2 regions of the Mesorhizobium yinganensis genome follow, and region 2 is predicted to be linked to the other one. Evidence: predicted binding sites of a transcription regulator. Region 2 holds the regulator's gene; the other holds the start of a gene.
What was found. Region 2 encodes PhoB, which activates phosphate uptake and scavenging genes when phosphate is short. Its sites were predicted from a motif close to TGTCATNNANCTGTCAT; they were not measured.
Positions count from the first base shown of each region.

Region 1: ABMA59_RS00605 (esterase-like activity of phytase family protein) is a predicted target of PhoB. The motif match lies at 9,339-9,355, and genes of this name have one in related genera.

Region 1 is NZ_JBEBMH010000001.1:123,553-138,579, reverse strand. Features, by position in the region: gene ABMA59_RS00645 (DUF6638 family protein) at 1-1,102, shown strand, start outside; gene ABMA59_RS00640 (DUF2333 family protein) at 1,154-2,275, shown strand; gene ABMA59_RS00635 (formate--tetrahydrofolate ligase) at 2,545-4,224, shown strand; gene ABMA59_RS00630 (hypothetical protein) at 4,385-5,215, opposite strand; gene ABMA59_RS00625 (glucoamylase family protein) at 5,518-6,858, shown strand; gene ABMA59_RS00620 (sugar O-acetyltransferase) at 6,925-7,479, opposite strand; gene ABMA59_RS00615 (SDR family NAD(P)-dependent oxidoreductase) at 7,522-8,307, opposite strand; gene ABMA59_RS00610 (alpha/beta fold hydrolase) at 8,411-9,256, opposite strand; gene ABMA59_RS00605 (esterase-like activity of phytase family protein) at 9,426-11,624, shown strand; gene ABMA59_RS00600 (M14 family metallopeptidase) at 11,761-12,813, shown strand; gene ABMA59_RS00595 (anthranilate synthase) at 13,302-15,027, shown strand, end outside.
Region 2 is NZ_JBEBMH010000007.1:110,611-125,637, forward strand. Features, by position in the region: gene pstC (phosphate ABC transporter permease subunit PstC) at 1-1,118, shown strand, start outside; gene pstA (phosphate ABC transporter permease PstA) at 1,115-2,431, shown strand; gene pstB (phosphate ABC transporter ATP-binding protein PstB) at 2,447-3,271, shown strand; gene phoU (phosphate signaling complex protein PhoU) at 3,294-4,001, shown strand; gene phoB (phosphate regulon transcriptional regulator PhoB) at 4,013-4,702, shown strand; gene ABMA59_RS15480 (hypothetical protein) at 4,859-5,077, shown strand; gene ABMA59_RS15485 (hypothetical protein) at 5,591-5,767, shown strand; gene ABMA59_RS15490 (MFS transporter) at 5,892-7,133, shown strand; gene ABMA59_RS15495 (UDP-glucose dehydrogenase family protein) at 7,331-8,653, shown strand; gene ABMA59_RS15500 (acyl-CoA thioesterase) at 8,692-9,141, shown strand; gene ABMA59_RS15505 (sugar-binding transcriptional regulator) at 9,373-10,338, shown strand; gene ABMA59_RS15510 (bifunctional aldolase/short-chain dehydrogenase) at 10,420-12,474, shown strand; gene mtnK (S-methyl-5-thioribose kinase) at 12,496-13,770, shown strand; gene mtnA (S-methyl-5-thioribose-1-phosphate isomerase) at 13,767-14,870, shown strand.

The sequences.
Region 1 (15,027 bases), on a different contig from region 2:
CTATCTCGACCCCAACGAGGTCAACCGCCGCTTCATCATCCTGACCCCCGCGCAGGCCGACCTGCCGGTGGTCCACACGGCCTTCTCCAACACCTCGCAACTCATCTACGAATTCATGACCAAAAACCAGCGCGCCATCAACGCGCTGACCATCAAGGACGTGATCTACGGCGAGATCGAGGATTCGGTCACCAAGGTCGAGGACATCGAGGACCTGCTGTCCATCAACCAGGTCGAGTTCCGCGTGCTGTCGGCAGAGGACGTGCTGGGTAAGGCGGCCGAACTCGGCAAACTGGTCGACCGGCTGAAGCAAGAGCCGGAAGCCTGGCGCGACGACGACATGTTGAACCGCATGGTCGAGTTGGCGAAAGTCTGCGGCGACATCCGCGAGAATGCGCTGGTGCCGGACCAAGTGATCTTCCGCCACAACGCCTTCTGGACCAGCCATTTCGGCGGCATCTATGTCTTCGTCGATTCCGACGTGACGACGGTGATCAGCGATCCGTCGGCACCAGGGTTCCGACGCTCGCGACCCTGGCAGGTCAGTTATCTCTCCACGGGAGACGCCGAGAAGGTGTTCGCCTTCCTCGCCTCCAGCGGCCGCCTCGAACTGCCGCGCGCGTCCTGGATCGAGACGTCGGGTTATCTCGAGCACCGCGCCGAGATGCTGATCGCCTCGCTGATTCACCAGACCGATCCGGTCGCCGATTTCGCAAAGGCCGACAAGGTATGGCTGCAGGCGTGGATCCACGGCCACGCCGAACTGATCGGCCGGGAGGGAACGTTTCCCTTCCTCAACGCGGCGAAACGCGAGATCGCCCAGCTCGGGCAGTTGCGCATCGAGGACGTGTTCCCGAAACACCGTTTCCTGGTGGTGCGCGCCAGACCCGACCACCCAGATGCCTGGCTGACAAACCGGCTGATCTCCGATTTCGTGCCATATGATTTCGTCGCGCGTTATGTCTTCAACAAACAGGGTTTTTATCGCGACTACGAGGGCTGGAATGAAAGCTTCCGGGCCTATGTTGTGAACACGCTGAAAACCTCATATCTGAAGGACAAGGTGGGGTTGCGCACGCGCCTCTACGGTCTGACGGACTGACCCAGAACATGCCCGGCGACGGGCGCCGGTCCGCGAGGGAGTAAAGACGGGATGCTCGATCCGATCGTGAATTTCTTCACCTGGATCTTCCAGATGATCGGCAAGGCCATCGGCTTTGTGATCGGCATCATCCTGTGGCCGTTCATGTGGTTCGGCCGCTGGTACATGCAGAGCGGCTGGATCCTGAAGCTGATCTTCGGCGCGGCGATCCTCCTGCTGGTCGCGCTCTACGGCCGCTTCGTCTACGTCACCCAGGTGTGGAACGGCTTCAACCCGAACTATGTCGACGCCTACAGTTTCGAGAAGCGCAACGTTTCGGCCGGCGAGCAGTTCGCCGCCGGCTCCGGCACGGACTCTTCGCGCACCTGCGGCCGCTCGGCCATCGCCGATGTCTCGGCCGACCTGATCCAGTTCAACGTCAACGACAATGCCTGGATCTCGTCGATGATCCTGTACAAGCTGGGTTTCTTCGGCATCGACTGGGACAACACGCCGTTCATGGACAACAAGGCGTCGTTCCAGCGCGGCATCAACCAAGCGATCCGCCGCACCACCACCGAACTCGCCGACAATCTCGGCCGCGTGCGCACCACCTCGCAGATCGACAACGATCTTCAGGACGCCCGCGGGAACATGCAGTTCGACGAGGAGACCTGGTATTTCGGCCTGCAGCCCTTCGGCCCCAAGACGCCGACGCCGAGCTATTATCGCGACGCCATCGCCAAACTGCGGTCCTTCAACAGCCGTCTGGAAAAGTGCCAGACAGTGTTCGACGCGCGCGCCGACAATCTGAAAATCTATCTCGACCGCATTGCCAGCGACATCGGCTCGACCTCTGCGCTGCTGAAGGATCGCGCGGAGAACTACAATTACGGCTTCTTCGACCCGCGCGCCGACGACCGCTTCTGGTTCGCCTACGGCCAGCTCTACGCTTATTACGGCCTGATGAAGGCCGCCGAGGCCGATTTCGAAGACGTCATCAAGCAGCGCAACCTGACCAATCTCTGGCAGACGATGGACGCGCAATTCGTGGCCGCGCTGAAGATCCAGCCCTGGCTGATCGCCAACAGCAGCGAGACCGGTATCTTCGCCACGCACCTGACCACGATGGGCTTCTACATCCTGCGCGTGCGCTCCAACATGGTGGAAATCAGCAACGTGCTGGCGCAGTAGTTGAGTAAATAGCGAATAGCGAATAGCGAATAGCGAATAGCGAGAAGGGTCTCTGGGCACGTTGGGATCGCTAGCAGATACCCGCACGGGCGGCGCTCGCCCTATTCGCTACTGCCTATTCGCTATTCGCTCATTTCCCCTGTCGCAATCCGTGCATCGGGCGGCTGTTTTGAGACGGCGCGAAATCGCGGGCTCGGGCTTCTATGCGCGCCGGAGAGAGGCGGAGTGTCCGCCGCGACAAACACCTGAACCGAATCCCGGGGAGTCCTATGGCCGAGTTCAAATCCGACATCGAGATCGCGCGCGCCGCCAAGAAGAAGCCGATCCAGGAGATCGGCGCCAAGATCGGCATTCCGACCGAGCACCTGCTCCCCTACGGCCACGACAAGGCGAAGATTTCCGCCGAGTTCATCAAGGAACAGCGTGGCAAGCGCGACGGCAAGCTGATCCTCGTCACCGCCATCAACCCGACGCCGGCCGGCGAAGGCAAGACGACGACGACGGTCGGTCTCGGCGATGGTCTCAACCGCATCGGCAAGCGCGCCATCACTTGCATCCGCGAGGCTTCGCTCGGCCCGAACTTCGGCGTCAAGGGCGGTGCTGCCGGCGGCGGCCTTGCTCAGGTCGTTCCGATGGAGGACATGAACCTCCACTTCACCGGCGACTTCCACGCCATCACGACGGCGCACAATTTGCTGTCGGCGCTGATCGACAACCACATCTATTGGGGCAACGAGCAGGGCATCGACATCCGCCGCGTGGTGTGGCGGCGCGTCATGGACATGAACGACCGCGCGCTGCGCGAGATCATCTGTTCGCTGGGCGGCGTCGCCAACGGTTTTCCGCGCGAGGCCGGCTTCGACATAACCGTCGCTTCGGAGGTCATGGCGATCCTCTGCCTCGCCAACGATTTGAAAGACCTGGAAAAACGCCTCGGCGACATCATCGTCGCCTACCGCCGCGACAAGACGCCGGTCTACGCCCGCGACCTCAAGGCGGACGGGGCCATGGCCGTGCTGCTTAAGGACGCCATCCAGCCGAACCTCGTGCAGACGCTGGAGAACAACCCGGCCTTCGTGCATGGCGGCCCCTTCGCCAACATCGCGCATGGCTGCAACTCGGTGGTCGCCACCACGACCGCGCTGAAGCTCGCCGACTACGTGGTGACGGAAGCCGGCTTCGGCGCCGATCTTGGTGCGGAAAAATTCTTCGACATCAAATGCCGCAAGGCCGGCCTGAAACCGGCGGCGGCGGTCATCGTCGCCACGGTCCGCGCCATGAAGATGAATGGCGGGGTGAAGAAGGAAGACCTCGGCAAGGAGAACATCGAGGCGGTGAAGAAGGGCTGCGCCAATCTCGGCCGCCACATCGAGAACGTAAAACAGTTCGGCGTGCCGGCGGTGGTCGCCATCAACCATTTTTATTCTGACACCGAAGCCGAGATCGCGGCGATGCGGGAATATGTCGAGGCGATGGGTGAGGAGGCGATCCTGTGCAAGCACTGGGCGCACGGCTCGGCCGGCATCGAGGAATTGGCACACAAGGTGGTGCAGCTTGCCGAGAGCGGTGCCTCGCAGTTCGCGCCGCTCTACCGCGATGACATGAAGCTGTTCGACAAGATCGACACGATCGTCAAGCGCATCTATCGTGGCTCGGAGGCCATCGCCGACAAGTCGGTGCGCGACCAGTTGCACCAGTGGGAACAGGCCGGCTACGGCAATCTGCCGGTCTGCATGGCCAAGACGCAATATTCCTTCTCGACCGACCCGAACCTGCGCGGCGCCCCGACCGGCCATGTGGTGCCGGTGCGCGAGGTGCGGCTGTCGGCCGGGGCGGGTTTCGTCGTGGCGATCTGCGGCGAGATCATGACCATGCCCGGCCTGCCCAAGGCGCCCTCCTCGGAAAAGATTTTTCTCAACGAGATGGGCCAGATCGAGGGGCTGTTCTGATCCGGCCAGAACTCCGAGAGGCACGATAGCCGGTCAGCCTGCCAAGGTTCGACCGGCCAAAAGGCCCGGGCATTTTCGGACAGCAGCCATCGCCCCGCGACGCGGAAAAAATCCGCGCGGGCCGTTTTTTTCCGATTGCGATGCCCGGCTGGCGGTGGCGTCAGGACGTGTCGGGCCGCTCCAGCGCGTGGACGGCCAGCGCATGGGCGTGCGCCAGAATCTCGTCTATCTCGCGGATGTTGCGGGGATGCGTCGCGACCGGGTCGTAGCGCGACAGCCGGCCGCCGGGCGGACGCCCGGGCCTGAGCGGCGACAGGCGCCGGATGCGGCCAGTGCCTTCTGGTTTCTTGAGCGCCGCGTCGCGCCGCGCCTTCCAGCGGGCGAACCGCTTTGCCTGGCCCGGCAAATCGTCGAGCGCCGAGGCGAGCACCTCCAGCCGGCGGGCCAGCCGCGCCGCATCGACCGGATCGTCTGGCGATGGCGGCGGCGGCAGCGGCGTGAACCGCGCATAGGCGTCGAACCCCAATATGCGCGGCACGCTGGTGGCTGCCGGCCGCCATGCCCGCGTGTTCCACCGCCACGCCGGATCGACCAGCGGCAGATTTTGCGCGCCCGCGGCGGATTTCGGACGTCTCTTCGGCCCTTTCGGCATGAAGGCGCGGGCCCCTCGCAGGACCGGGGATTTTGGCTTGCGCGGGCGCATCGGCGGAAGAACGATGCCTTGCGCCACCGCGATGATCAGCCGGCGAACCGCGGCTTCGGCCGGAAACAGCAGTTTCAGGATGGCGCGGTGGAGATGACGAGGAAGGCTAAGTGCCGGGGACAGTTTACTTTTTTCCGCCCGCACCAGCCTTGAAGCGACCGCGCCCTTCCGCGGAAAGAAAGTAAACTGTCCCCCGGCGCCAAGCCCCATCTCGGCCATGGCGACGAGCATGGCCAGAATGCGCTTCAGCGCCTCCCGGTTCTTCTCGACTGCCGCACTCCACTCCATCGCCGCTTCCTTCCGACACACGCGGCGGGATTATAGCCGAGGCGGAAATGGCGGGGATAAGTTTGAGGAAAATAATCCTGTACATACATTGACAGAACTCCGGCCCCTCCACAGGGAAGCGAACGGTTTCGTGAGCGTCGTTCGGCGCGGCCTGCTCGTCAGATGACGGCAAACTGCATATCGACCGCCGGCGATGTGCCAGGGTCAGTTAGGTGCCCTGCGTGCTTGACTTGCGGCGGGTCGCATGGATGCTCGTTGCCACCCTTAGAGCAAGCCGCCCCCGCCACGCAGGCCGACAGCCCATGCTAAAACATTCCGAAACTTCCGCCGACGCGCTCTTTCATCCGGGCGATGAGGCGATGCTGTCCTCCTTGCAGCGCGACACGTTCGATTATTTCGTCAAGGAAACCAATCCCGAGAACGGGCTGGTGGCCGACCGAGACCACGAAGGTGCGCCGGCCAGCATCGCGGCGGTCGGCATGGCGCTGACGGCCTATCCCGTCGGCGTGGCGCGCGGCTATCTCACCCGCGCCGAGGGGCGCGCCCGCACGCTGACGACGCTGCGGTACTTCTGGCAACTGCCGCAGGGGACGCGCGAGGACGACAGCGGCCATCGCGGGTTCTTCTACCATTTCCTCGACATGCACACCGGCCGGCGGGTCTGGAACTGCGAACTGTCGACCATCGATACGGCGATCCTCATCGCCGGGGCGCTGGCCGCCGCCTGCTATTTCGACGAGCCCGACCGGGAAGAGACTGAGATACGCGAGCTTGCCGACGCGCTTTACCGGCGTGTCGACTGGCGCTGGGCGGAAAATGGCGGCGAGACCGTCGCGCTCGGCTGGAAACCGCGCAGCCGCTTCCTGAAATACCGCTGGCACGGCTATGACGAGTCCATCATCATGCATGTGCTGGGCCTCGCCTCGCCCACGCATCCCCTCTCTCTTCACGCCTACCATGCCTATCTCAGGAGTTTTCACTGGCGCATGGTCGAGGATCAGGAATACCTTCACGCCGATCCCCTCTTCATTCATCAGCTCTCGCATATCTGGATCGACTTTCGCGGCATCCAGGACGATTTCATGCGAAGGCACGGCATCGACTATTTCGAGAACAGCCGGCGCGCCACCTATGCGCAGCGCGCCTACGCCATCCGCAATCCCAAAGGTTTCGTCGGCTACGGCGAGAACTGCTGGGGCATCACGGCGAGCGACGGCCCCGGCCCGGCGCGGCGGCGCATCAATGGCGTGCGGCGGAGTTTCTACGACTACCTGGCGCGCGGCATTCCCAATGGACCCGACGACGGCACGCTCTCGCCCTGGGCGGTCGCAACCTCGCTGCCCTTCGCGCCCGAGATCGTGCTGCCGGCGCTGCGGTATCTGCACGAGATCGGCCTGCGCGAAACCTGCGACTACGGATTCACCGCCAGCTTCAATCCCACCTTCGGCGCCGGCCGCGGCCACCGGGCGGGATGGATCGCGCCGGAAACCATCGCCATCAACCAGGGACCGATGGCGCTGATGATCGAAAACCATCGCTCGGACTTTTTGTGGACGCTGATGCGGCGCTGCAAGCCGATCGCCGACGGCCTGCGGCTTGCCGGTTTTAGCGGCGGCTGGCTGGATGGCGGGAGCAGCGGTTGACGCGCCAGCGGGTGCGCGGAGCGGCGATTGCCACGCGACGGCGGCCGCTGCACGGCAACGGGGCCGTCAGCCGCCTCCGATCCGCCGCGCCGGATTGCCCGCCACGGTCGCCCCATCGGGCACGTCGCGGGTGACGACCGAGCCGGCGCCGACGATGGCGTTGGCGCCGATGCGTACGCCGCCCAAGATGATAGCGCCGCCGCCGATCCAGGCGTTTTCGCCGATATCAATCGGCCGGGCGATCTCCAGCCCGGCGCGCCGCTCGGCGGCGCCTTTATGATGCTCGGCACAGTAGATCTGCACCGAAGGACCGATCAGCGTTCCCGAGCCTATACTGACCGGCGCGGTGTCGAGGATGACGCAGCCGGCATTGAGGAAGACGCCGCCGCCGAGCGAAATGTTGGACCCGTAGGCGCAGTGGAAAGGCGCCTCGATGCGGGCGCCCTCGCCCGCTCTCAGCAGATTTGCCAGTGCGGGTCCGATATTGCCGCGATCTCGGGGTGACAGCGAATTATGCTCGAACACGGCGTCGCGGGCCGTTTCACGCAGCGCTTCCAGTTCGGGATCGAGACAGACATACCATTCGCCCGCCGCCATTTTTTGCCGTTCGCTTGGCGCCATGCGGGTTCGTCCTGCTGTCCGGCAACTCCGATGCCGGCCTGCCTAAGGCATCAACTGCCCGCCATTGACCTCGATCACCTGGCCGCTGACGTAGCCGCTGAGCACCTTCGACGACAGGAACAGATAGGCGCCGACGCAATCCTCCGCCGTGCCGGCGCGGCCCTGCGGGATGCCGGCGATGCCGGCCTTGATCTGTTCGGCGGTCGAATAGCGTTCGTGGAACGGCGTCAGGATCAGGCCGGGCGCCACGGCGTTGACGCGGATGTCGTGGCCGATCAGTTCCTTGGCCATGCCGCGGGTGACGTTGGAGACGAAGGCCTTGGCCGAGCCGTAGATGCCGGCCCCGGGGCCGGCGCCGTTGCGGGCGGCGACCGACGAGGTGTTGACGATGAAGCCGCCGCGCTTCTTCAGCCACGGGATCGCCGCGCGCGTCGCGGTGACCACCGAGCGGGCGTTGAGGTCCATGACCTTGTCGTATTGCTCGTCCGTCATCTCGGCAAACGGCACGCGGCCGAGCATGCCGCCGGCATTGTTGACAAGCCCGTCGAGCTGGCCGAACTGCGCGGCCGTGTCTTCCACGACGCGGATCACATCGGCGGAAACGGAAAAATCGCCCCGCACCGGAAAGACGTTGCCGCCGCCGTCGTTGAGCCGTGCGGCAAGGGCCAGCGCGACGTCGTGGCTGGCGTTGTAGTGCAGCCCGACGCGGCAGCCTTGCGCGGCATAGGCTTCGACAAGCGCCGCGCCGATGCCGGTCGAGCCGCCGGTGACGAGCACGACCTTGCCGGCGAGGTCCGGGATCATCAGGCGGGACGGGGAAGCGGCCATGGCAAGGTCTCCTGTGCGAGCGAGGGGCAGGCTTCGTCTGTCCGCTCGCTAGGTTTTATATCGGTTGAAAGGCTCAGCCGAAAGACCGCGTGGGAAGCCTTGGCTACTTTGCGTCGATGAAATCGCGCACCGCCTTGTTGTATCCCTCCGGATCCTGGAGCAGCGCGAAATGGCTGACGTCGGGCAGTATGATCAACTTCGCGCCCGGTATGGCCGAGGCGATGTCTTCCGTGTGCTTGCGCTTGATCACCTCGTCATGGTCGCCAACGACGATCGCCGTCGGCACTGCGATCTTTTCCAGTCTTTTCCAGTCCCAGGACGGCTGGGTTTCCCACATCAGGCCCATCTTCTTTAGGAAGTCGTCGTATCCGTCCGGCGTCCTCGACAAGCGCTTGTAGTCGTTGCGGCTGCGGCCGATATAGGCCACGAAGGTCTTGCTTTCGAACCCCTTGGGATCGATTCCGCCCGTGGTCACGTTGGCCGCCTGCGCGAACAGCCGCGTAAGCCGATCCGGATGGTTCATGGCGATGTCGATGCCGATGATGCCGCCGTCGCTCCATCCGACCAGCGCTGTCCTGCCGATCTTGAGATGGTCGAGCAGCGCGATATAGTCGTCCATCATGAGGTCGTAGCCGAACGGTTCGCCGTTGCGCGTCGACCGGCCGTGCCCGCGGCTGTCCGGAACGATCACCATGTGGTCCCTGGCGAGATCGGCGACCTGGCTCGACCACAGGTCGCCATGGCCGAGCCCGCCATGGATGAGCAGGACCGGCTCGCCGGAGCCGAATACCTGATAATACATCTCTATGCCTTTCACTTTGGCACAGCCGCTTTCGGTTGGCTTCGGCATGGGCGCGGGTTCAGGCAGGGTCTGCCAGCGTTCCTCCGCGAACGACGGGCTGGCGACGGCAACAAGCGCGGCAGCGGCAAGCACTTTCACTAGTTTCATGATTACCCCCCAAAGGTAAAACGCAGATCAACTGCCTTCCCGCGAACTTTGTCAATGGAGGCAAGAACAAAGGGGAATTTATCGTCATAAAATTGTCATTGAACCTTCATGCCGCTGCAACATGCGTTGCGCAAAGCAGGCGCGCACTCCAGATTCATGAGAGGGTTCCATGTCCACAAAATCGCGCCTGCTGGCGCTGACCGCCACGCTTCTCGCTTCCGCGGCACTGCCCGCTCACGCCGACATGATGTTCAACCGCGTCGCCACCTTCGCGGTCGCCGACAACCTGCCCGAGGCGGATCGCGCCTCGCCGACCTCCTCCGAGATCATCTCGGCCAGCGAGGACGGCAACACGCTGGTCTATTCCGACAGCCCGCATGGCGGCATCGGCATCATCGACATCACCGATCCGAAGGCGCCGAAGGCCGGCGGCTACATCAAGCTCGAAGGCGAGCCAACATCCGTCCTGATCGAAAACGGCAAGATCCTGGCCGCGGTCAACACCTCCAAGTCGAAGGCGGACCCGTCCGGCAATTTGTCGGTCATCGACCTCGCCGGCAAGACGGTCGAGGCGACCTGCGACCTCGGCGGCCAGCCGGATTCTGTCGCCGTCAGCAAGGACAAGGCCTGGCTGGCCGTCGCCATCGAGAACGAGCGCGACGAGGACGTGAACGACGGCGAAATCCCGCAGATGCCGGCCGGCAATCTGAAGATCCTGTCGCTGAAGGACGGCGCGCCGGATTGCGCTGGTATGAAGAGCGTCGACCTGACCGGCATCGCGGAAGTCGCGCCGGAAGACCCGGAGCCCGAATTCGTCGCCTTCAACGATGCCGGCGAGATCGCCGTGACGCTGCAGGAGAACAACCACATCGCCATCGTCGATGCCGCTTCCGGCAAGGTGGTCAAGCATTTCTCCGCCGGCTCGGTCGAACTGGAGAACGTCGACACCAAGAAGGACGGCGCGCTTTCCTTCGACGGCAAGGTCAAGGCGACGCCGCGCGAGCCCGACGCCGTCAAGTGGCTGGACGACAATCGTTTCGTCATCGCCAATGAGGGCGACTACAAGGGCGGGACGCGCGGCTTCACCATCTTCAACAAGTCAGGCGAAGTCGTCTACGAATCCGGCCCGGCCTTCGAATACGAGGTTGCCAAGGTCGGCCACTATCCGGAACACCGAAACAAGAAGGGCGTCGAGCCGGAAGGTCTCGAGGCCGCAAGCTTCGGCGACGAAAAACTGTTCTTCGTCGCCTCCGAGCGCGGCTCGCTGGTCGGCGTCTACAAGGACACCGGCGCGGTGCCGCAATTCCTGCAGGTGCTGCCGTCGGGCATCGGCCCCGAGGGCCTGGTCGCCATCCCGTCGCGCAACCTGCTGGTCACGGCTAACGAGACCGATCTCGGCGAAGACGGGCTCGCCCGCTCGCACGTGATGATCTACGAGCGCGCCGAAGGCCCGGCCGCCTATCCGATGATCACCGCCGCACCGAAGGAAGACGGCACCCCGCTCGGCTGGGGCGCACTCTCCGGCCTCGCCGCCGACCCGGCCAACCCCGGCAAGCTCTATGCGGTTTCGGACTCGGTCTACACAGCCGCGCCGGCCATCTTCACCATCGACGCCACGCAGACGCCGGCCCTCATCACCGGCAAGACCATCGTGACGCGCGGCGGCCACCCGGCCCAGAAGCTGGACCTCGAAGGCATCGTCGCCGACGGCGAAGGCGGCTTCTGGCTGGCCAATGAGGGCGACGCCGCCAAGCTGACGCCGCATGCCGTGCTGCATGTCGACGAAAAGGGCGCGATCGACAAGGAGATCCCCTTCCCGGCAGCCCTGCTGGCCGGCGAGACCCGCTTCGGCCTCGAAGGCATCACCATTGTCGGTTCCGGCGACGACCTGACGCTGGTCATGGCCGTGCAGCGCGAGTGGAAGGACGACCCGAAGGGCCAGACGAAACTGCTTGCCTACAAGCCGAAGGCCAAGGAATGGTCGGCCGTACGCTATCCGCTCGACGCCACCGAGGCCGGCTGGATGGGACTTTCCGAGATTACCACCCATGACGGAAAACTCTACGTCATCGAGCGCGACAACCTGATCGGCGATGCCGCGAAGGCCAAGAACCTCTATTCGGTCTCGCTCGAGGCCTTCAAGCCGGTTGCGCTCGACGGCGAACTGCCGGTGGTCGAGAAGACAAAGGTGCGCGACCTGATCCCCGATCTCAAGTCGGCGACCAACGGTTATGTCGTCGACAAGGTCGAAGGTTTCACCATCGACGCCTCCGGCAATGCCTTTGTCGTCACCGACAATGACGGCGTGGACGATTCCTCCGGCGAGACGCTGTTCCTGCGCCTCGGCAATATTGCCGCGGTGAACTGATCTTCTGGCAGGGCGGCGGTTTCTTTCGCCGCCGCCCTTCCTCATCTTAGGCTGGCCCAGACGATCGCGCGCCGCGGCCGTTGCAGGGTTCTTGCGGACCGGCCATTGTCGCCCCACAATTTGAGTGGGTGACACCATGCAGAAAACCATCGAGACCATTCCGGGCGACACCGAGGGCGTCGCTTACACCTTTCCGGTGTTCCGCTTCGAAGGCAGCGATCCGGCTGCCCCGAAAGCCTACCTCCAAGCGGCCCTGCATGCCAGCGAACTGCCCGGCACCGTTGCCATCGACGCGCTGATGCCGCAACTGCGCAGGGCGGAAGCGGAAGGCCGTATACGCGGCGCGATCACGGTCGTGCCGCACGCCAATCCGGTCGGCCGCGCGCAATATCATTTCGGCTCCGTGCAGGGCCGCTTCCATCTCGGCACGCGCACCAATTTCAACCGCGACTTTCCGCTGCTGGAAAAGCCGGATGCCTCGGCCCTCCAGATGAAGGGCGGCACGGTCGATGAACGGCTGAAGCACCGGCTGCTGCAACTCTCCGTCGGCCACGAAATCGTGCTCGACCTCCACTGCGACGACGAGGGAGTCGATTATCTCTACGTGCCGAAGGCGCTGTGGCCGGGCATGGAGGATTGCGCGGCGGCGATGGGCGTGGCGGCAGTAATCCTGTGGGAGGGTTCGTCCGGCGCGTCCTTCGACGAAGCATCGCTGCATCCCTATCTCCAGATGCCGGCGCAGCAAGCCGGACTGGCGCGGCGCGCCGTGACGACCGTGGAATATCGCGGCCTGCTGGATGTGGATCGCAAGCTGGCGCAATCCGACGCGGACGGGCTCTACCGCCTGCTGGTCGCCCGCGGCGTGATCGAAGACAAGGCGCTGCCGCCACTTGGGCCATTTGCCGGACTGGTCGCGCCGATCGAGAACATCGAAATGGTCACGGCGCCCCGGCCTGGCGCCATCCTGTTCGACGTGGCGCCGGGCGACCGCGTAAGAAAAGGCGACCGGCTGGCGACCATTGTGCACGCCGCCGGCGAGGAAGGTGGCTCGACCGACGTGTTCGCGCCGCAGGCGGGCTATATCTTGACGCGAGTCGTCCGCCGTTCGACTTATGCCGGCGACGATCTGGTGAAGCTGGTCGGCGATACCAAGAGCGCGAGCGCACGAGAGGGCGCGCTGGAGGATTGATACCAGCCAGTATTTTTGACCGTCGGCGCGCCAACCGCTGTGAACGGCAGGGCAATCGCATATGAAGCACCCCCACCCCTAACCCCTCCCCACAAGGCGGAGGGGAACCCGGCGGCGATGCGCTGTTCCCACCGTCACCGGCCTTGCTCGACAGGGCGGCCGGCGAATCCCGCTCCCCCTTGTGGGGAGGGGTTAGGGGTGGGGGTACAACACGCTACCCTGCGGTGAACGGGGCTTAGAATCCCAGCAGGGGATCCGAAGGATGGGGGGATTGGCGTCCGGAATCCGCTTGCTCCACAAGATATTCGCCGCTATGGAGTCGGCCATGCATATCGTCTCGATCAAGACCATTTGGTGGTGGGCCTGCTGACAGCGGCCTGCCGAGACGCGTGCGCGTAAAAGAGGGAGTGGCCGCAGGAGAAGTCCGGGCGGCCATTTGTTTTTGATGCCTATCCGGACCTCGGCGCGGCGAACGGATGGAGAGACGAATGTCTGTCGAGATCCTCGACAACGGTGCCGAGAAATTCGTGACGTCGGGCGGGATATCGATCGTCCGGCAGCGCCATGACACGCCCTACAAGGGCGCGATCGAGGCTTATGTCGACGGCCTGAACAGCCGGCGCGGCGCGGTTTTCTCGTCGAACTACGAATATCCGGGGCGCTACACCCGTTGGGACACGGCGGTGATCGACCCACCGCTGGTGATCTCTGCGCGCGGCCGCTCGATGCGCATCGAGGCACTGAACAGCCGTGGCAAGGTTCTGCTGCCGGTCATAGCCCGAACGCTACTACCGCTGAAGGACATTACCCTTACCCAGACCACCGAACACCGGCTGGCGCTGAAGATCGCCGAGCCGGGCCGCGTCTTCACCGAAGAGGAGCGCTCCCGCGTGCCCTCGGTGTTCACCGTGCTGCGCGCCATCACCGCGCTGTTCCACAGCGACCAGGATGCCAATCTCGGCCTTTACGGCGCCTTCGGCTACGACCTCGCCTTCCAGTTCGACCCGGTCGAACTGTCGCTGAAACGCGCCGAGAGCCAGCGCGATCTCGTGCTCTTCCTTCCCGACGAGATCCTGGTCGTCGACCACCACTCGGCAAAAGCCTGGCACGACCGTTACGACTATTCCGGCAACGGCTTCGACACGACCGGCCTGCCGCGCGACAGCGTGGCGGAGCCGTTCAGGACGGCCGACCGCATCCCGCCGCGCGGCGACCACGAGCCCGGCGAATATGCCGAGCTTGTCAGGAAGGCGATGGAGAGGTTTCGGCGCGGCGACCTGTTCGAGGTCGTGCCTGGCCAGATGTTCTACGAGCGCTGCGAATCCCTGCCGTCCGACATTTCGCGGCGGCTGAAGCAGATCAACCCGTCGCCCTATTCCTTCTTCATCAATCTCGGCGAGAACGAGTTTTTGATCGGCGCATCGCCCGAAATGTTCGTCAGGGTGAACGGCAGGCGCGTCGAGACCTGCCCGATCTCCGGCACGATCAAGCGCGGGGAGGACGCCATCTCGGACAGCGAGCAGATATTGAAGCTGCTCAACTCCAAGAAGGACGAATCCGAACTGACGATGTGCTCGGACGTCGACCGCAACGACAAGAGCCGCGTCTGCGAACCGGGCTCGGTGCGCGTCATCGGCCGGCGCCAGATCGAGATGTATTCGCGCCTCATCCACACGGTCGACCATATCGAGGGCCGGCTGCGCGAGGGCATGGACGCCTTCGATGCATTCCTCTCGCACGCCTGGGCGGTAACGGTGACCGGCGCGCCGAAATTGTGGGCCATGCGCTTCATCGAAAAACACGAAAAAAGCCCGCGCGCCTGGTATGGCGGGGCGATCGGCATGGTGCATTTCAACGGCGACATGAACACCGGCCTGACGCTGAGGACCATCCGCATCAAGGACGGCATCGCAGAGGTGCGCGCCGGCGCCACATTGCTGTTCGACAGCGTGCCCGAGGAAGAAGAAGCCGAAACCGAACTGAAGGCATCCGCCATGATTTCCGCGATCCGAGACGCCAGGGCCGGCAACGCCGCCGCCGGCGACCGCAGCGCTGCCCGCGTCGGCGACGGGGTGAACATCCTGCTGGTGGATCACGAAGATTCCTTCGTGCACACACTGGCGAATTATTTCCGGCAGACCGGCGCCAATGTTTCGACCGTGCGCACGCCGGTGCCCGAAGAAATCTTCGACAGGCTGAAGCCCGACCTGGTCG
Region 2 (15,027 bases):
CATTCGCCGAATTGCAGCCGCTTCTGGTCGCCAAGGGTGTGGCGCTGGCGCCCGACACCCAGGATTACATGATCCCCATCGCGGTGGAGACCAACCGCGCCAGCGACAGCCTGAGGCTGACGGGCGGCATCCTTGGCCTGATCCTGTCGCTCGCCGGCGCGGCCCTCGCCATCCGTGGCATTCAGCCGAGGACGCGGGCCCGCAACAATGTCGAGCGCATCGTGCTGTGGGCCTTGCTGGGGTCGTCGACCATCGCGATCCTGACAACCGTCGGTATCGTGCTGTCGATGCTGTTCGAGACCTTCCACTTCTTCGCCGCGGTGCCGCTCACCAATTTCTTCTTCGGCATCGTCTGGGATCCGCGCTTCGCAGCGGCCGGAGCGGGCGCCTCCGCCGGTCAGTTCGGCCTGATCCCGCTGCTCGCCGGCACGCTCTACATCGCCTTGGTGGCTCTGCTGGTCGCGGTTCCGATCGGCTTGCTGTCGGCGGTCTATATGGCCGAATACGCTTCCCGCCGGGTGCGCTCGATCGTCAAGCCGACGCTGGAGCTGCTGGCCGGCATCCCGACCATCGTCTACGGCATCTTCGCGCTGGTGACGCTCGGGCCGTTCCTGCGCGACCTCAGCGCCGCGCTCACGGGCGGCACGCCTTTCATCCAGGCGCAGTCGATCTTCACCGCAGGCCTGGTCATGGGCATCATGCTGATCCCGGTGGTCTCGTCGCTTTCGGATGACATCATCACGGCGGTGCCGCGCGCCATGCGCGACGGTTCGCTCGGCCTCGGCGCCACGCGCTCCGAGACGATCAAGCGGGTGATCCTGCCGGCCGCGCTTCCGGGTATCGTCGGCGCCATCCTGCTGACTGCCTCGCGCGCCATCGGCGAAACGATGATCGTCGTGCTGGCGGCGGGCGTCGCCGCGAACCTGACGCTCAACCCGTTCGAGGCGATGACCACCATCACCGTCAAGATCGTCAACCAGCTCACCGGCGACCTCGAGTTCAACTCGCCGCAGACGCTCGTGGCCTTCGCGCTCGGCATCACGCTCTTCGTGGTGACGCTGATCATGAACATCGTCGCGCTCTACATCGTGCGCAAATATCGGGAGCAGTACGAATGACCGCCGCCACGCTCGGCACTCTTCCGGTTGCCAAGGCCCCGCCACGCCGCGACATCGGCCTGAAGCGGCGCTATGCCGCCGAGACCCGCTTCCGCTGGTACGGCCGCGTCGCCATCTCCGTCGGCATCATCTTCCTGGCGGTGATGCTGGTCTCGATCGTCTCCAAGGGCTACACCTCGTTCTTCCAGACCTCGGTGCTGCTGCCGATCACCTTCGACGCGAAGGTGATCGATCCGCAGGACAAGCGGGCGACGGACCCGAACGTGCTGATCACCGCCAATTATCCGAACCTGGCGCGCGACGCGCTGGCCGCCAAGCTCGGCATCTCGCCCGACGACAAGCCGCAGATGGCGGCGCTGAAGGGCTTCCTCTCCGAGGGCGTGCGCACGCAGCTTCGCGACATGGTGGTCGCCGATCCCTCGATCATCGGCACGACCCGCGACGTCTGGGTGCTGACCAGCGCCAACGTCGATTCCGCCTACAAGGGCCAGATCGACCTCACAGTCGCCGAGACCAACCGCAAGGTTTCCGACCGGCAGGTCGCCTTCATCACCAAGCTGCGCGACGAGGGCGCCTTGACCGGCAAGTTCAACACCGGTCTGTTCGTCAACGGCGCCTCGAGCCGCCCGGAAATGGCCGGCATGGGCGTCGCCATCATCGGTTCGTTCTACATGATGCTGATCGTGCTGCTCTTGGCGCTGCCGATCGGCGTCGCCGCCTCCATCTACCTGGAGGAGTTCGCCAAGAAGACGCGGCTCACCGACATCATCGAGGTCAACATCAACAACCTCGCCGCCGTGCCGTCGATCGTCTTCGGCCTGCTCGGCCTGGCCGTCTTTATCAACTTCCTCGGCATGCCGCGCTCGGCCGCGCTGGTTGGCGGCCTGGTGCTGACGCTGATGACGCTGCCGACCATCATCATCGCCACCCGCGCCGCGCTCGCCGCCGTGCCGCCGTCGATCCGCTCGGCAGCGCTCGGGCTCGGCGCATCCAAGACGCAGGCGGTGTTCCAGCATGTGCTGCCGCTCGCCACCCCCGGCATCCTCACCGGCACCATCATCGGCCTGGCCCGCGCGCTCGGTGAAACCGCGCCGCTGCTGCTGATCGGCATGGTGGCCTTCGTCGCCGACTATCCGGCGACGCCGCTCGACCCGGCCACGGCATTGCCCGTGCAGATCTACATGTGGGCGAACGAGGCCGAGCGCGCCTTCGTCGAGCGCATGTCCGGCGCCATCATCATTCTTCTGGTATTCCTCATGGTGATGAACATCACCGCAATCGTGCTCAGGCGCCGCTTCGAACGGCGCTGGTAGACGGGAGCAAGCATCATGAACATCATGACCGAACAGAAACTCGAGCAGGCAGTGAGCGGCAGCATGACTGCGAAAACCAACGAAGTGATCAAGATGCAAGGCCGCAAGGTCGGCGTCTTCTACGGCCCGAAGCAGGCGCTGTTCGATGTGGAACTCGACGTGCGGCAAAACCAGGTGACGGCGCTGATCGGCCCGTCGGGCTGCGGAAAGTCGACTTTTCTGCGGTGCCTGAACCGCATGAACGACACGATCGACTCGGCCCGCGTCACCGGCAAGATCACGCTGGACAACGAGGATATCTACGATCCGAAGATCGACGTGGTCGAACTGCGCGCCCGTGTCGGCATGGTGTTCCAGAAACCCAATCCGTTCCCGAAGTCGATCTACGAAAACGTCGCCTACGGCCCGAAGATCCACGGGCTCGCGAAGAGCAAGGCCGACCTGGACCAGATCGTCGAGTCGAGCCTGAAGAAAGCCGCGCTCTGGAACGAGGTCAAGGACCGCGTCAACGAGCCGGGAACCGGGCTTTCCGGCGGCCAGCAGCAGCGTCTCTGCATCGCCCGCGCCATCGCGGTGTCGCCCGAGGTCATCCTGATGGACGAGCCGTGCTCGGCGCTCGACCCGATCGCCACCGCCAAGGTGGAAGAGCTGATCGACGAGTTGCGGGCCAACTACACCATCGTCATCGTCACCCATTCGATGCAGCAGGCCGCCCGCGTGTCGCAGCGCACGGCGATGTTCCATCTGGGCTACCTGGTCGAGGAAGGGGCGACGGACAAGATGTTCACCAACCCCGATGACAAGCGCACCCAGGACTACATTACCGGCCGCTTCGGCTGATCCCGGCCCGAGGAACACCAGAATGCGCGAACACACCGTTGCGTCCTTCGATCAGGACCTGAAACAGATCGACCAACTGATCCGCGACATGGCGGACCTGTCGACGTCGATGGTCGGCGCCTCCATCCGGGCGCTTCTACACACCGACGCCGCGGCGGCGCAGCGGATCATCTCCGATGACGCCATCATGGACGCCAAGCAGCGTGAGCTGGACGACCGCGCCATCACGCTGATCGCCAAGCGGCAGCCGATGGCCCAGGACCTGCGCGCCGTGCTCGGCGCCATCCGCATGGCGGGCGATTTGGAGCGGATCGGCGATCTTGCCAAGAACGTCGCCAAGCGCGTCGGCGCGATCGGTGAGGGGACGACGCCGCGTGGCTTGTCCCACGGCATCGACGACATGGCGACGATGGTCCTTGCCCAGATCAGCGGCGTCGTCGACGCCTATACCGGGCGCGAGCCCGCCGAACTCGACCGGCTGCGCGCCGAGGACGAGAAGATCGACCTCAAATACACCTCGGTGTTTCGCGAACTCCTGACCTACATGATGGAGGATCCGCGCAACATCACCACCTGCACGCATCTGCTGTTCTGTGCCAAGAACCTGGAGCGTATCGGCGACCACGTGACCAACATCGCGGAAAACGCCTATTATGTGCTGACCGGTTCGCAGCTTCCGGCGAACCGTCCGAAACTCGACGAGACGGCGACGACCGTCCTCGCCGAATAAAGGCAGGCGCGATGATCGCACCGAAGGTCATGGTGGTCGAGGACGAGGAGCCGTTGGGCGTCCTCCTCCGCTACAATCTTGAGTCCGAGGGCTATCAGGTCGAGGTCGTCATGCGCGGCGACGAGGCCGAGATCCGGCTGCAGGAGAATGTGCCGGACCTTCTGGTGCTGGACTGGATGCTGCCGGCGGTTTCCGGCATCGAACTGTGCCGGCGGCTGAGGATGCGCCCGGAAACCGAGCGCCTGCCGATCATCATGCTGACGGCGCGCGGCGAGGAAAGCGATCGGGTGCGCGGGCTGGCCACCGGCGCCGACGACTATCTGGTCAAACCGTTTTCGACCCCCGAATTCGTGGCGCGTGTAAAAGCGCTGCTGCGCCGCGCCAAGCCGGAAGTGCTTTCGTCGGTGCTCAAGGTCGGCGATATCGTGCTCGACCGCGAGTCGCACCGCGTCTACCGCAAGAAGAGCGAGATCAAGCTCGGCCCGACCGAGTTCCGGCTGCTGGAATTCATGATGCGCCATCCCGGCCGCGTGTTCTCGCGCGGGCAACTGCTCGACAATGTCTGGGGCGAGACGATCTATATCGACGAGCGTACCGTCGACGTGCATGTCGGCCGGCTGCGCAAGGCGGTCAACACCAACCGCCTGCCCGACGTCATCCGCACCGTGCGCGGCGCGGGCTACGCCATCAGCGATGAATGATCGTCGTCCCGCCGCGTCGTCGCGGCGAGCGCCGTCTTTGGGCAATACCCTCCGTTTCCCACCATTGAAATGCCCGAGCCTGCTGTCCCGCGGGCGTTAGCTTTTTGTTATCCTTAATGCGCCACTCTGGCAGGCATGAAGCCTGCGGGAAACCATATGGAAATCCTGTCCAAGGATCGGAACATCGCCGAGATGGACGCCCTCATGGACGCCCAGGACGACCGCAAGACCAAGCTGGTCGACCGTCGCGCCATCCATGAATCGGTTTCTTATCTCAGGAGCCACGGCTTCGATACCGAAGAGGTCCAGCGCTGCCTGGTGCGCTATTTCTATGTCGACCTCGACCTGCTCAACGAAGCGCTGACGGAACACTGAACGCCCGGCTTTTCAGGCGAAATATGGACTGCTACGCTTCGACAGTCCTTGCGCTGACGTCCACTCCAATATGTTCAGGCGGAGCGCGATGGATTTTGCGCCCTCGCGACATCCTGGCGCTCGTTACGCGCGCTCCGCTATTTTCCGCGACCAGTCGCCGGCCGATCCTGTAGGCCACATAGCCGGCCAGCGCGGCCGTTGCCAAACCCAAGCGTGTCATTTGGTGGCCCTCCGTTTCCTCGGCCCGGTGCGAGATGGATTTGGCGGAACGGGTTCGGCTTCAACGTCAGGTGTCATGTATTTCGCGGCGAGCCGGGTCGCCACCACTGCCAGCCCAAGCCGTACAAGCCATTTGAACATCGAAAACCTCCATTCGTTGCGGTGGAAACTCGCATGTATGCGGAGAGGTTCCGGGAATGTTGGCGGTCCGTGCCGGCGCTTTCCAATCAGCAGAAAAAGCCATGCGACCTTTTCGCCGCCCGTGCGTTGAACCGGCCAACGGAGGCAGAACTCATGGCTAGGAAAGTGAAGCAAGGCGGCCAACTCGCAGCCGGTCAGGAACTCGAAGTTCAGCATCTGGCGGAGACGACCGACCTCTCGCCTCGACAGGCGCGCGAACTTCTGAAGCGCCACGGTAACGACTGGGAAAAGATCCGCAAGGAAGCGGAGACATTCAAGGCCGAGAGCTAGGGCCAAAGGCGCAATGGCGACGCGACTTTCGCAATTATTCTTGGTCCAGCTGTGAATTGGGGGCGCTAAAGGCGGCGAACCGCGCTAAAGACGGCGTGGTTTCTTCTCTCGTATTTCGAGCCCGATGTCTTCCAACACCGCGACCGCCGCAAGCCAGCGTTATGCTGCCTTCCGGCACCGGCCGTTCCTCGCCTTCTGGGCGGCGCGTTTCCTGGCGACGTTCTCGACCCAGATCGTGTCCGTCGCGGTTGGCTGGCAGGTCTACGACCTGACGCGCGATCCGTTCGATCTCGGCCTTGTCGGCATTATCCAGTTCATCCCCTCGCTGCTGCTGGTGCTGATCACCGGGGCGATCGCCGACCGTTTCGGCCGCCGCCTGATCATGGGGCTCGCGGCGGGGCTGGAGGCTCTCTGCGCGCTGGCGCTGCTTCTGCTTTCGCTGCGCGGGTTGACGAGTGTCGTGCCTGTGTTCGCGGTGCTTGCCGTGTTCGGCATAGCACGGGCTTTCTTCGGTCCTGCTGCTGCCTCGCTGGTGGCCAATCTCGTGCCGCCCAAAGATTTCGCCAATGCCGTAGCCTGGAATTCCTCGGCATGGCAGACCGCGACCATCGTCGGCCCTGTCGCCGGCGGCCTGCTCTACGGCGTCTCCGCCGAAGCGGCCTATGGCGTTGCGACATTGCTGATGCTGGCGTCAGCCGTGCTCATCTTCAGCATTCCCAAGCCGGCACAGCGAACCGGCACGGAGCGCCCTTCGATCGATACGCTCTTTGCAGGTTTCCGCTATATCTGGGGGGAAAAGGTGGTCCTCGGTGCCATCTCGCTCGACCTCTTCGCGGTCCTGCTCTCGGGTGCCGTGGCGCTCCTGCCCGTCTACGCGCGCGACATTCTCGAACTCGGCCCCTGGGGCCTTGGCCTGCTGCGTGCCGGTCCGGGCATTGGTGCATTGCTGGTCGCGGTGTGGCTCGCCGGCCATCCGCTGCGCGACCACGCCGGCGTCATCATGCTGGTCTTCGTCGGCCTGTTCGGCGTCTTCACCATCGTGTTCGGCGTCTCGACCATTGTCTGGCTGTCGATCTTCGCGCTCGCCATGCTCGGCGCCACCGACATGGTCAGCGTCTATGTGCGCGAGACGCTGATCCAGCTATGGACGCCGGACGAGTTGCGCGGCCGTGTGAATGCCGTGAACATGGTGTTCGTCGGTGCGTCCAACGAACTCGGCGAGTTCCGGGCCGGCACCATGGCTGCCATCATTGGCACGGTTCCCGCCGTCGTCTTCGGCGGTGTCGGTGCCATCGCGGTCGCGGGCCTGTGGGCCTGGCTCTTCCCGAAGCTGCGTGACATCCGCCATCTGGACGGGCGGGACTGACGCATCGATGTCCGACATTTGACCCGTACCTCTTTCGGCCGCGACGTTTATTCCTCTGTCGCATTCGCATGGGAAATTACGCGGCAAATGTTTCTGTTGGCCGGTGCGTCGATCCGGCGTAGGGATGCCGCCGCAAAGGACCTCGCGCCGGCGCGTTTTCCAGCAAAAACGCGCCCTTATCCAAGAGAAGGTAGACTATGCGCGTATTGATGGTTGGCGCCGGTTATGTCGGGCTGGTCTCGGCGGCCTGTTTCGCCGATTTCGGACACCAGGTCGTCTGCATCGACAGCGATGCCGGCAAGATCGAAGCTTTGCGCGGTGGAAAAATCCCGATCTACGAGCCGGGCCTTGGCGAACTGGTCTCCACCAATCTCCGGGCCGGGCGGCTCAGCTTTGAGACGGATCTCAAGGAAGCCATCGCCGATGCCGACGTGGTGTTCATGGCGGTCGGCACCCCGTCGCGCCGCGGCGACGGCCATGCGGACCTGAGCCATGTCTATGCGGCGGCCCGGCAGATCGCCGGCGCCCTGCGCGGCTTCACCGTCATCGTCACCAAGTCGACGGTTCCGGTCGGCACCGGCGACGAGGTCGAGCGCATCATCCGCGAGACCAATCCGGACGCCGATTTCGCCGTCGTGTCCAATCCGGAGTTCCTGCGGGAAGGCGCTGCGATATCCGATTTCAAGCGGCCCGACCGCATCGTCATCGGCCTGGAGGACGAGCGGGCGCGGGCAGTCATGGCGGAGGTCTACCGGCCGCTCTATCTCAATGCCGCGCCGATCATGTACACGGCGCGCCGTTCGGCCGAACTGATCAAATACGCCGCCAACGCCTATCTCGCGATGAAGATCACCTTCATCAACGAGATGGCGGACCTCTGCGAGGCGCTCGACGCCGACGTGCAGGATGTGGCGCGCGGCATCGGCCTCGACCAGCGTATCGGCTCGAAATTCCTGCATGCCGGGCCGGGTTATGGCGGCTCCTGCTTTCCCAAGGACACGATGGCGCTGGCCAAGGCGGCGCAGGATGCAGCCAGCCCCGTCCGCCTCGTCGAGGCGACCGTCGCCATCAACGATTCCCGCAAGCGGGCGATGGCCCGCAAGGTGACGGCGGCCTGCGGCGGCGAGGTGCGCGGCAAGACCGTCGCCGTGCTCGGCCTCACCTTCAAGCCGAACACCGACGACATGCGCGAGGCGCCGTCGCTGGCGCTGATCCAGGCGCTGCAAGACGGCGGCGCGCGTGTCCGCGCCTACGATCCGGAGGGTATGGAAGGGGCGAGGGCGCTGCTCGACGGCGTCACGTTCGGCAACTCGCCCTACGAGATCGCCGAAAGCGCCGACGCGCTGGTCATCGTCACCGAATGGGATGCGTTCCGGGCGCTCGATCTCGACCGCATCGGCAAATCGATGAAGACGCCGGTGCTGGTCGACCTGCGCAATATCTACAAGCAGGGCGAGGTCGAGAAATACGGCTTCACCTACACCAGCGTCGGCCGGCCAAGGCCGAAGCGGGCGGCGTGAACGGCGACTGGTCCAGCATGGCAAGAGAAGGAGGACGGATGAGCGATCGGAGCAAGCCTTCCGTCCGGGCGGACTATGCGCTGTTCCGCACCATCCAGACCCGCTGGATGGACAACGACATCTATGGGCACATGAACAATGTCGTTCATTATTCGCTGTTCGACACGGCGGTGAATGGCTGGCTGCTCGAACGCGGCATCATCGATATCCGACGAGGCCGGACCGTGTTCTTCGTCGTCGAAACCGGCTGCCGATATTTTTCCGAACTGGCTTTCCCCGATGTGGTCACCGCCGGCATCCGGGTGGCGAAACTCGGCACGTCGTCGGTCCGCTACGAGATCGGACTGTTCCGCAACGATGAAGAACAGGCGGCGGCCGAGGGCTTTTTCGTCCATGTCCATGTCGACCGCAAAACGCGCAAACCGACACCGTTCGACAGCGTCTCGCGTCAGGTCCTCGAAACCCTCTCGCGGACGCCAAAAGCGTAATTGCGGCCACCCCGAAGGGGGGCAGCGTCATGCTCGCGAGGGGGCCGCGTCAGCGCAAAACCGAAATTTCCCGCCTGATTTTCGGTAACCCGATGAGATCCCAGATTCTTTTGGACTTGCCGGGTCTCCAGATAGGCTATTTCCGGCTTTGTTTGCCAAAAATATAGATCAATCCGGCTCGCCATTTGACTTTTGTCAGCGACCGTGACTATTGTCGAAACCGGAGGAAACATGCCAATCCGCCCGGCGGACCAGATCATACACAAGGCCGCGTGGCTCTACTATTCCCACGGGATGCGACAGGACGAAGTCGCGCGCGAACTCCACATTTCGCGGGCGTCGGTCGCCATGTATCTGCGCAAGGCGCGCGATACCGGGATCGTCACCATCTCCACCTCGACGCAGTTGTTTGCCGACGACGTTCTGGCCCGCGAACTCGAGGATGCGCTGAAGCTCGATGCCGTCTGGGTGGTGCCCGACAGTACGCATTCCTCCGATCCGACCGCCGACGTGCCACTGGTCGCCGCCACTGTTTTCCTTGGCCTGATCGGACGCGGCGCGCGCATCGGCGTTGCCTGGGGGCGCACCGTCTACACCATCGCCGACCAGATGGCGCATGCCGACCTGCAGGGCGTGACGGTGGTGCAACTCTGCGGCAATCTCGGCGCGCCCTATTCCTACCGGCCCGACGAATGCACGATGGAGATCGCGAGGCGGCTGAATGCCAAGGGGTTGAATCTTTATGCACCTTTGGTGCTGAGCAGCGAGGAACTTGCGATTTCCTTGCGGGCGGAACCAGTCATCCGCGAGCAGCTCGACGGCATAAAGACCTGCGATCTGGCGCTTTATTCGATCGGCACGATCGGACCCGACAGCCATATCGTCAAATGCGGCGCGGTCGATCTTGACGGACTCCACGCCCTTCAGGCCGCGGGAGCCGCCGGGGTTGTCGCCGGGCGAATCATCGACAGCCAGGGGGCGTCGCTGGATTGCGCCTACAATCGTCGCCTGATCTCAGCCGACATCGATGCGCTGCGGGCAATCCCTAAGCGGCTGGTCGTGGTGCAGGAGGACAATAAATTCGAGCCGCTGAAGGCCGCTCTCGCCGGCGGGCTCTGCACCCATCTGGTGCTTGGTGCCAGCATGGCGCGGCGGCTGTTGGATTATACGCGGGCAACGCCCACGAAGAGGATCTGAATAATCTGGCGGTCACGATCGGTTGCTAGGTCTGCCGATCCGGTCACGCCAAAGCCATCAAACGATATTGGGACGAAGACGATGAAGAATTTGTGGAACGACGCCGAAGCGGAGAAGCTGGTAGAGGCCTATGCCGGAAAAGGCATCGGGCGGGAGCTGGCGCTACGCGTCTATACGACCCGTCTGCTGGGCGGCGAGCCGCGACTGGTGCTGCATGGTGGCGGCAATACGTCGGTCAAGCAGACCATGACCGACCTCGTCGGCGATGAATGGGACGTGCTCTGCGTCAAGGGCAGCGGCTGGGACATGGGCGTGATCGAGCCGCAGGGCCTGCCGGCGGTGAAGCTGAAGCCGCTGCTCAAGGCGCGCAAGCTGGAAAAGCTCTCAGATGAGGACATGGTCTCGCTGCAGCGCGCCAATTTGATCGACCCGAGCGGCCCGAATCCGTCGGTCGAAACTCTGCTGCACGCCTTCCTGCCACACAAATTCGTCGACCACACTCACTCCACCGCCATCCTGTCGCTGATCGACCAGGCAGAAAGCCAGCCGATCTGCGAAAAGGTGTTTGGCAAGACATTTGGGTTCGTGCCCTACATCAAGCCCGGCTTCGACCTCGCCAAGGCGGCCGCCGAGGTGTTCGAGCAGGATACCTCCGTCATCGGCCTGATCCTCGACAAGCATGGCATTTTCACCTTTGGCGATTCCGCTGAGGAGGCCTACGGCCGGATGATCGATGCGGTGACGCTGGCCGAGGAGTTCGTTGTGAAGCAAGGTAAGTCGGCGGGCGCGTCGACGGTGCTGCCGGCAAGCCTTGCAAAACCCGCCGACATCGCGCCGATGCTGCGCGGCGCCGTTGCGGTGTCGAACGGCGAGGGCCGTTTCGACCGGATGATCAGCGATTTCCGCACCTCGCCGGCCATCCTCGACTTCCTGCGCGGACCGCGGCTGGAGGCGCTGGCGAAGACCGGCGTATCGACGCCGGACCTGTCGATCCGCATCAAGACCGGGCCGATGGTGCTGCCCGCGCCGGACGCCGGCGACCTGAAAGGCTATCAGGCGGCGGTGCTTGAGCGGGTCGCGGGCTTCGCCAGGGACTATGAGACCTATTTCACCAGCAATGACGCGCGCGACGACGTCAAGCGTACCATGCTCGACCCGATGCCCCGCCTGTCGCTGGTGCCGGGACTCGGCATGTTCGGCCATGGCCGTACGCTGAAAGACGCCAAGATCGCTTCCGATGTCGGCGAGATGTGGATCGAGGCAGTGAAGGGCGCCGAGGCCATCGGCACGTTCCAGCCGCTCGCCCATTCCGACCTGTTCGAGCTGGAATACTGGTCACTAGAACAGGCAAAGCTCGCCTCCAACAAGCCGAAGCCGCTGACGGGGCAAGTCGTTCTCGTCACAGGCGGCGCCGGCGCGATCGGCGCAGCCACGGCAAAACTCTTTGCCGACTATGGCGCCCATGCGGTGGTGGTCGATCTCGACGCCGAGCGGGCGGCCGACGCGGCGAAGAAGGCCGGCAACCAGTCGATCGGCGTAGGCTGCGACATTACCGATCCCGTCGCACTGCGCGCCGCATTCGACCGGGCGATCGAGGTTTTCGGCGGACTGGACATCCTGGTGTCCAATGCAGGTGCTGCCTGGGAAGGCGTCATCGGAGACCTCGACGACGCGCTGCTGCGCAAGAGTTTCGAACTGAACTTCTTCGCCCACCAGAATGCCGCGAAGAACGCCGTGCGCATCTTCAAGGAGCAGGGCACGGGCGGTGTGCTGCTGTTCAACACCAGCAAGCAGGCGATCAACCCCGGCGCAAAATTCGGCGCCTACGGCCTGCCCAAGGCGGCGACGCTGTTCCTGTCGCGCCAGTATGCGCTGGAATACGGTCCGCTCGGCATCCGTTCCAACGCGGTCAACGCCGACCGCATCCGTTCCGGCATCCTGACCGATGCGATGATCGCCAGCCGCTCCAAGGCGCGCGGGCTGTCGGAGAAGGATTATATGTCGGGCAATCTGCTCGGCCAGGAAGTCACCGCGCAGGACGTTGCGCAGGCGTTTTTGCACCATGCTCTGGCCGAGCGCACCACCGCCGACGTGACCACAGTCGACGGCGGCAATATCGCGGCGACGCTGCGATAGGCCGAAGAAGGGAGGACCACGATGACGGCTCATGATGCCTTCAAGGCATTGACGGTTGAGACGCTGCCGGCTCGGCTGGGCGGGCTCGAGGCTATGCGGTCGCGGGTCGGGGCGGATACGGCAGCGTGGCGGGTGCGCGAGGTCGGCGACGGCAACCTCAATCTCGTCTTCATCGTCGAGGGGCCTGTGGGCGGCGTCGTGGTCAAGCAGGCGCTGCCCTATGTCCGTCTCGTCGGCGATTCCTGGCCGCTGCCGCTGAAGCGTTCCTTCTTCGAATATCACGCGCTGACCCGGCAGGAGGCGCGGAATCCGGGCTCGACGCCGAAGATTTTTCATTTCGACGAGTCGCAGGCGCTGATCGTGATGGAGTTCCTCACGCCGCACATCATCCTTCGGCGCGGGCTGATCGCTGGCAACATCTACCCCAAGGTCGGGCGAGACCTCGGCGTGTTCATGGCCCGCACGCTGTTCCGCGGCTCCGATTTTCAAATGGAGACGCGGCAGCGCAAAGCGGACCTGGCGCTGTTCGCGGACAATGTCGAGCTCTGCGACATCACCGAAAACCTCGTCTTCTCCGATCCGTATTTCGATGCGAAACTCAACCGCCACACCTCACCGCAACTCGACCCGCTGGTTGCTGAACTGCGGGCCGACCGCGACCTGAAGGTCGAGGCGCAGCGGCTGAAGCATCTGTTCGCGGCCAATGCCGAGACGCTGGTACATGGTGATCTGCATACCGGCTCGATCATGGTCACCGATGCCGACACGCGCATGATCGACCCGGAATTCGCTTTCTACGGGCCGATGGCGTTCGACGTCGGCATGGCGCTGGCGAATTTCTGGATGGCCTTCTTCTCGCAGCGCGGCCATGAAAAGGCGCCGGGCGACCGCGAGGCCATGCGTGCGTACTTGCTCGACGTGGTCATCCAGGCGTGGTCGGTGTTCCGCGCCGAGTTTTCCAACCTCTGGCGTACCAAGCGCACCGGCATCCTCTACCAGAAGAGCCTGTTCGAGGATCAGGATGATGTGCTCGCCGCCGAGCAGGCGCTCGGCCATGTGCTGCATCAGCTCTTCGACGACATGCTGGGGTTTGCCGGCGTCGAGTGCCACCGGCGCATCCTCGGCCTCGCCCACAATGCCGATTTCGAGGCGATCGAGGACACGGACCTGCGCGCCTCCTGCGAGGCCAAGGCGCTGCGTTTCGGCCGGCATCTGGTTGTCAACCGCCGGAACATCCACGGCATCGAGGAAGTTAACAATCTGGCTGAGCTGATCGAGAAGGAGCCCGCCCTATGAAGGTCGGCGACACGCACTACCGCACCATCTGGCTGAACAAGGATGGCCGCTCGGTCGACATCATCGACCAGCGCTGGCTGCCCCATGCTTTCCGAATCGAGACAGTGGACACGGTCGACGGCATCGCCACGGCGATCCGCGACATGTGGGTGCGCGGGGCGCCGCTGATCGGGGTGACCGCCGCCTATGGCGTCGCCTTGCAGATGGCGGACGATCCCTCCGACGAGGCGCTGAAAGCCGTCTGGCATAAGCTCCACGAGACGCGCCCGACCGCCATCAATCTGCGCTGGGCGTTGGACGAGATGACGCGCGTGCTGAAAGCTTTGCCGGCTTCCGAACGGGCCAAGGCTGCCTATAAACGCGCGGCAGAAATCGCCGACGAGGATGTCGAGCTCAATCGGTCGATCGGCCGCAACGGCCTGAAGATCATCCGCGACATCGCAGCCCGCAAGAAGCCAGGCGAACCGGTCAACATCCTCACCCATTGCAATGCCGGATGGCTGGCGACCGTCGACTACGGCACGGCGACCGCGCCGGTCTATCTCGCGGTGGAGGCGGGCATTCCGGTGCACGTCTTCGTCGACGAGACGCGGCCGCGCAACCAGGGAGCCCAGCTCACGGCTTGGGAGATGGCCGGGCTCGGCGTGCCGCACACTTTGATCGTCGACAATGCCGGCGGGCATCTGATGCAGCACGGCGAGGTCGACATGGTGATCGTCGGCACCGACCGCACCACCGCCAATGGTGACGTTTGCAACAAGATCGGCACCTATCTGAAGGCGCTCGCCGCCGCCGCCAACGGCGTTCCGTTCTATGTCGGGCTGCCGTCGCCGACGATCGACTGGACGGTGGCCGACGGGCTCAAGGAAATTCCGATCGAGGAACGCTCCGCCGACGAGGTGTCGCTGGTATGGGGCAGGGCGGGCAATGGCGAGATCGCGCAGGTCCGCATCTCGCCCGACGCGACGCCGGCCCGCAACCCGGCCTTCGACGTGACGCCGGCGCGGCTGGTGACCGGACTGATCACCGAGCGCGGAGTGGCGAAAGCTTCGCGCGAAGGGTTGCTGGAGCTGTTTCCGGAACGCCGCCAGGCTGCCTAGGCACCGTCAACGACCTGTTTGAAGCCGGCGAATGTTTTGTGGGAGCCATGCCTGTGACGGGCTTGGCTCCGACGTCACACGTTGCCCCTCGCTTCTGCCCAAAAAATATCCAGTATCCGTTTTTTGATGCAAAGATAGGCACACTGCCGCCGAGCCT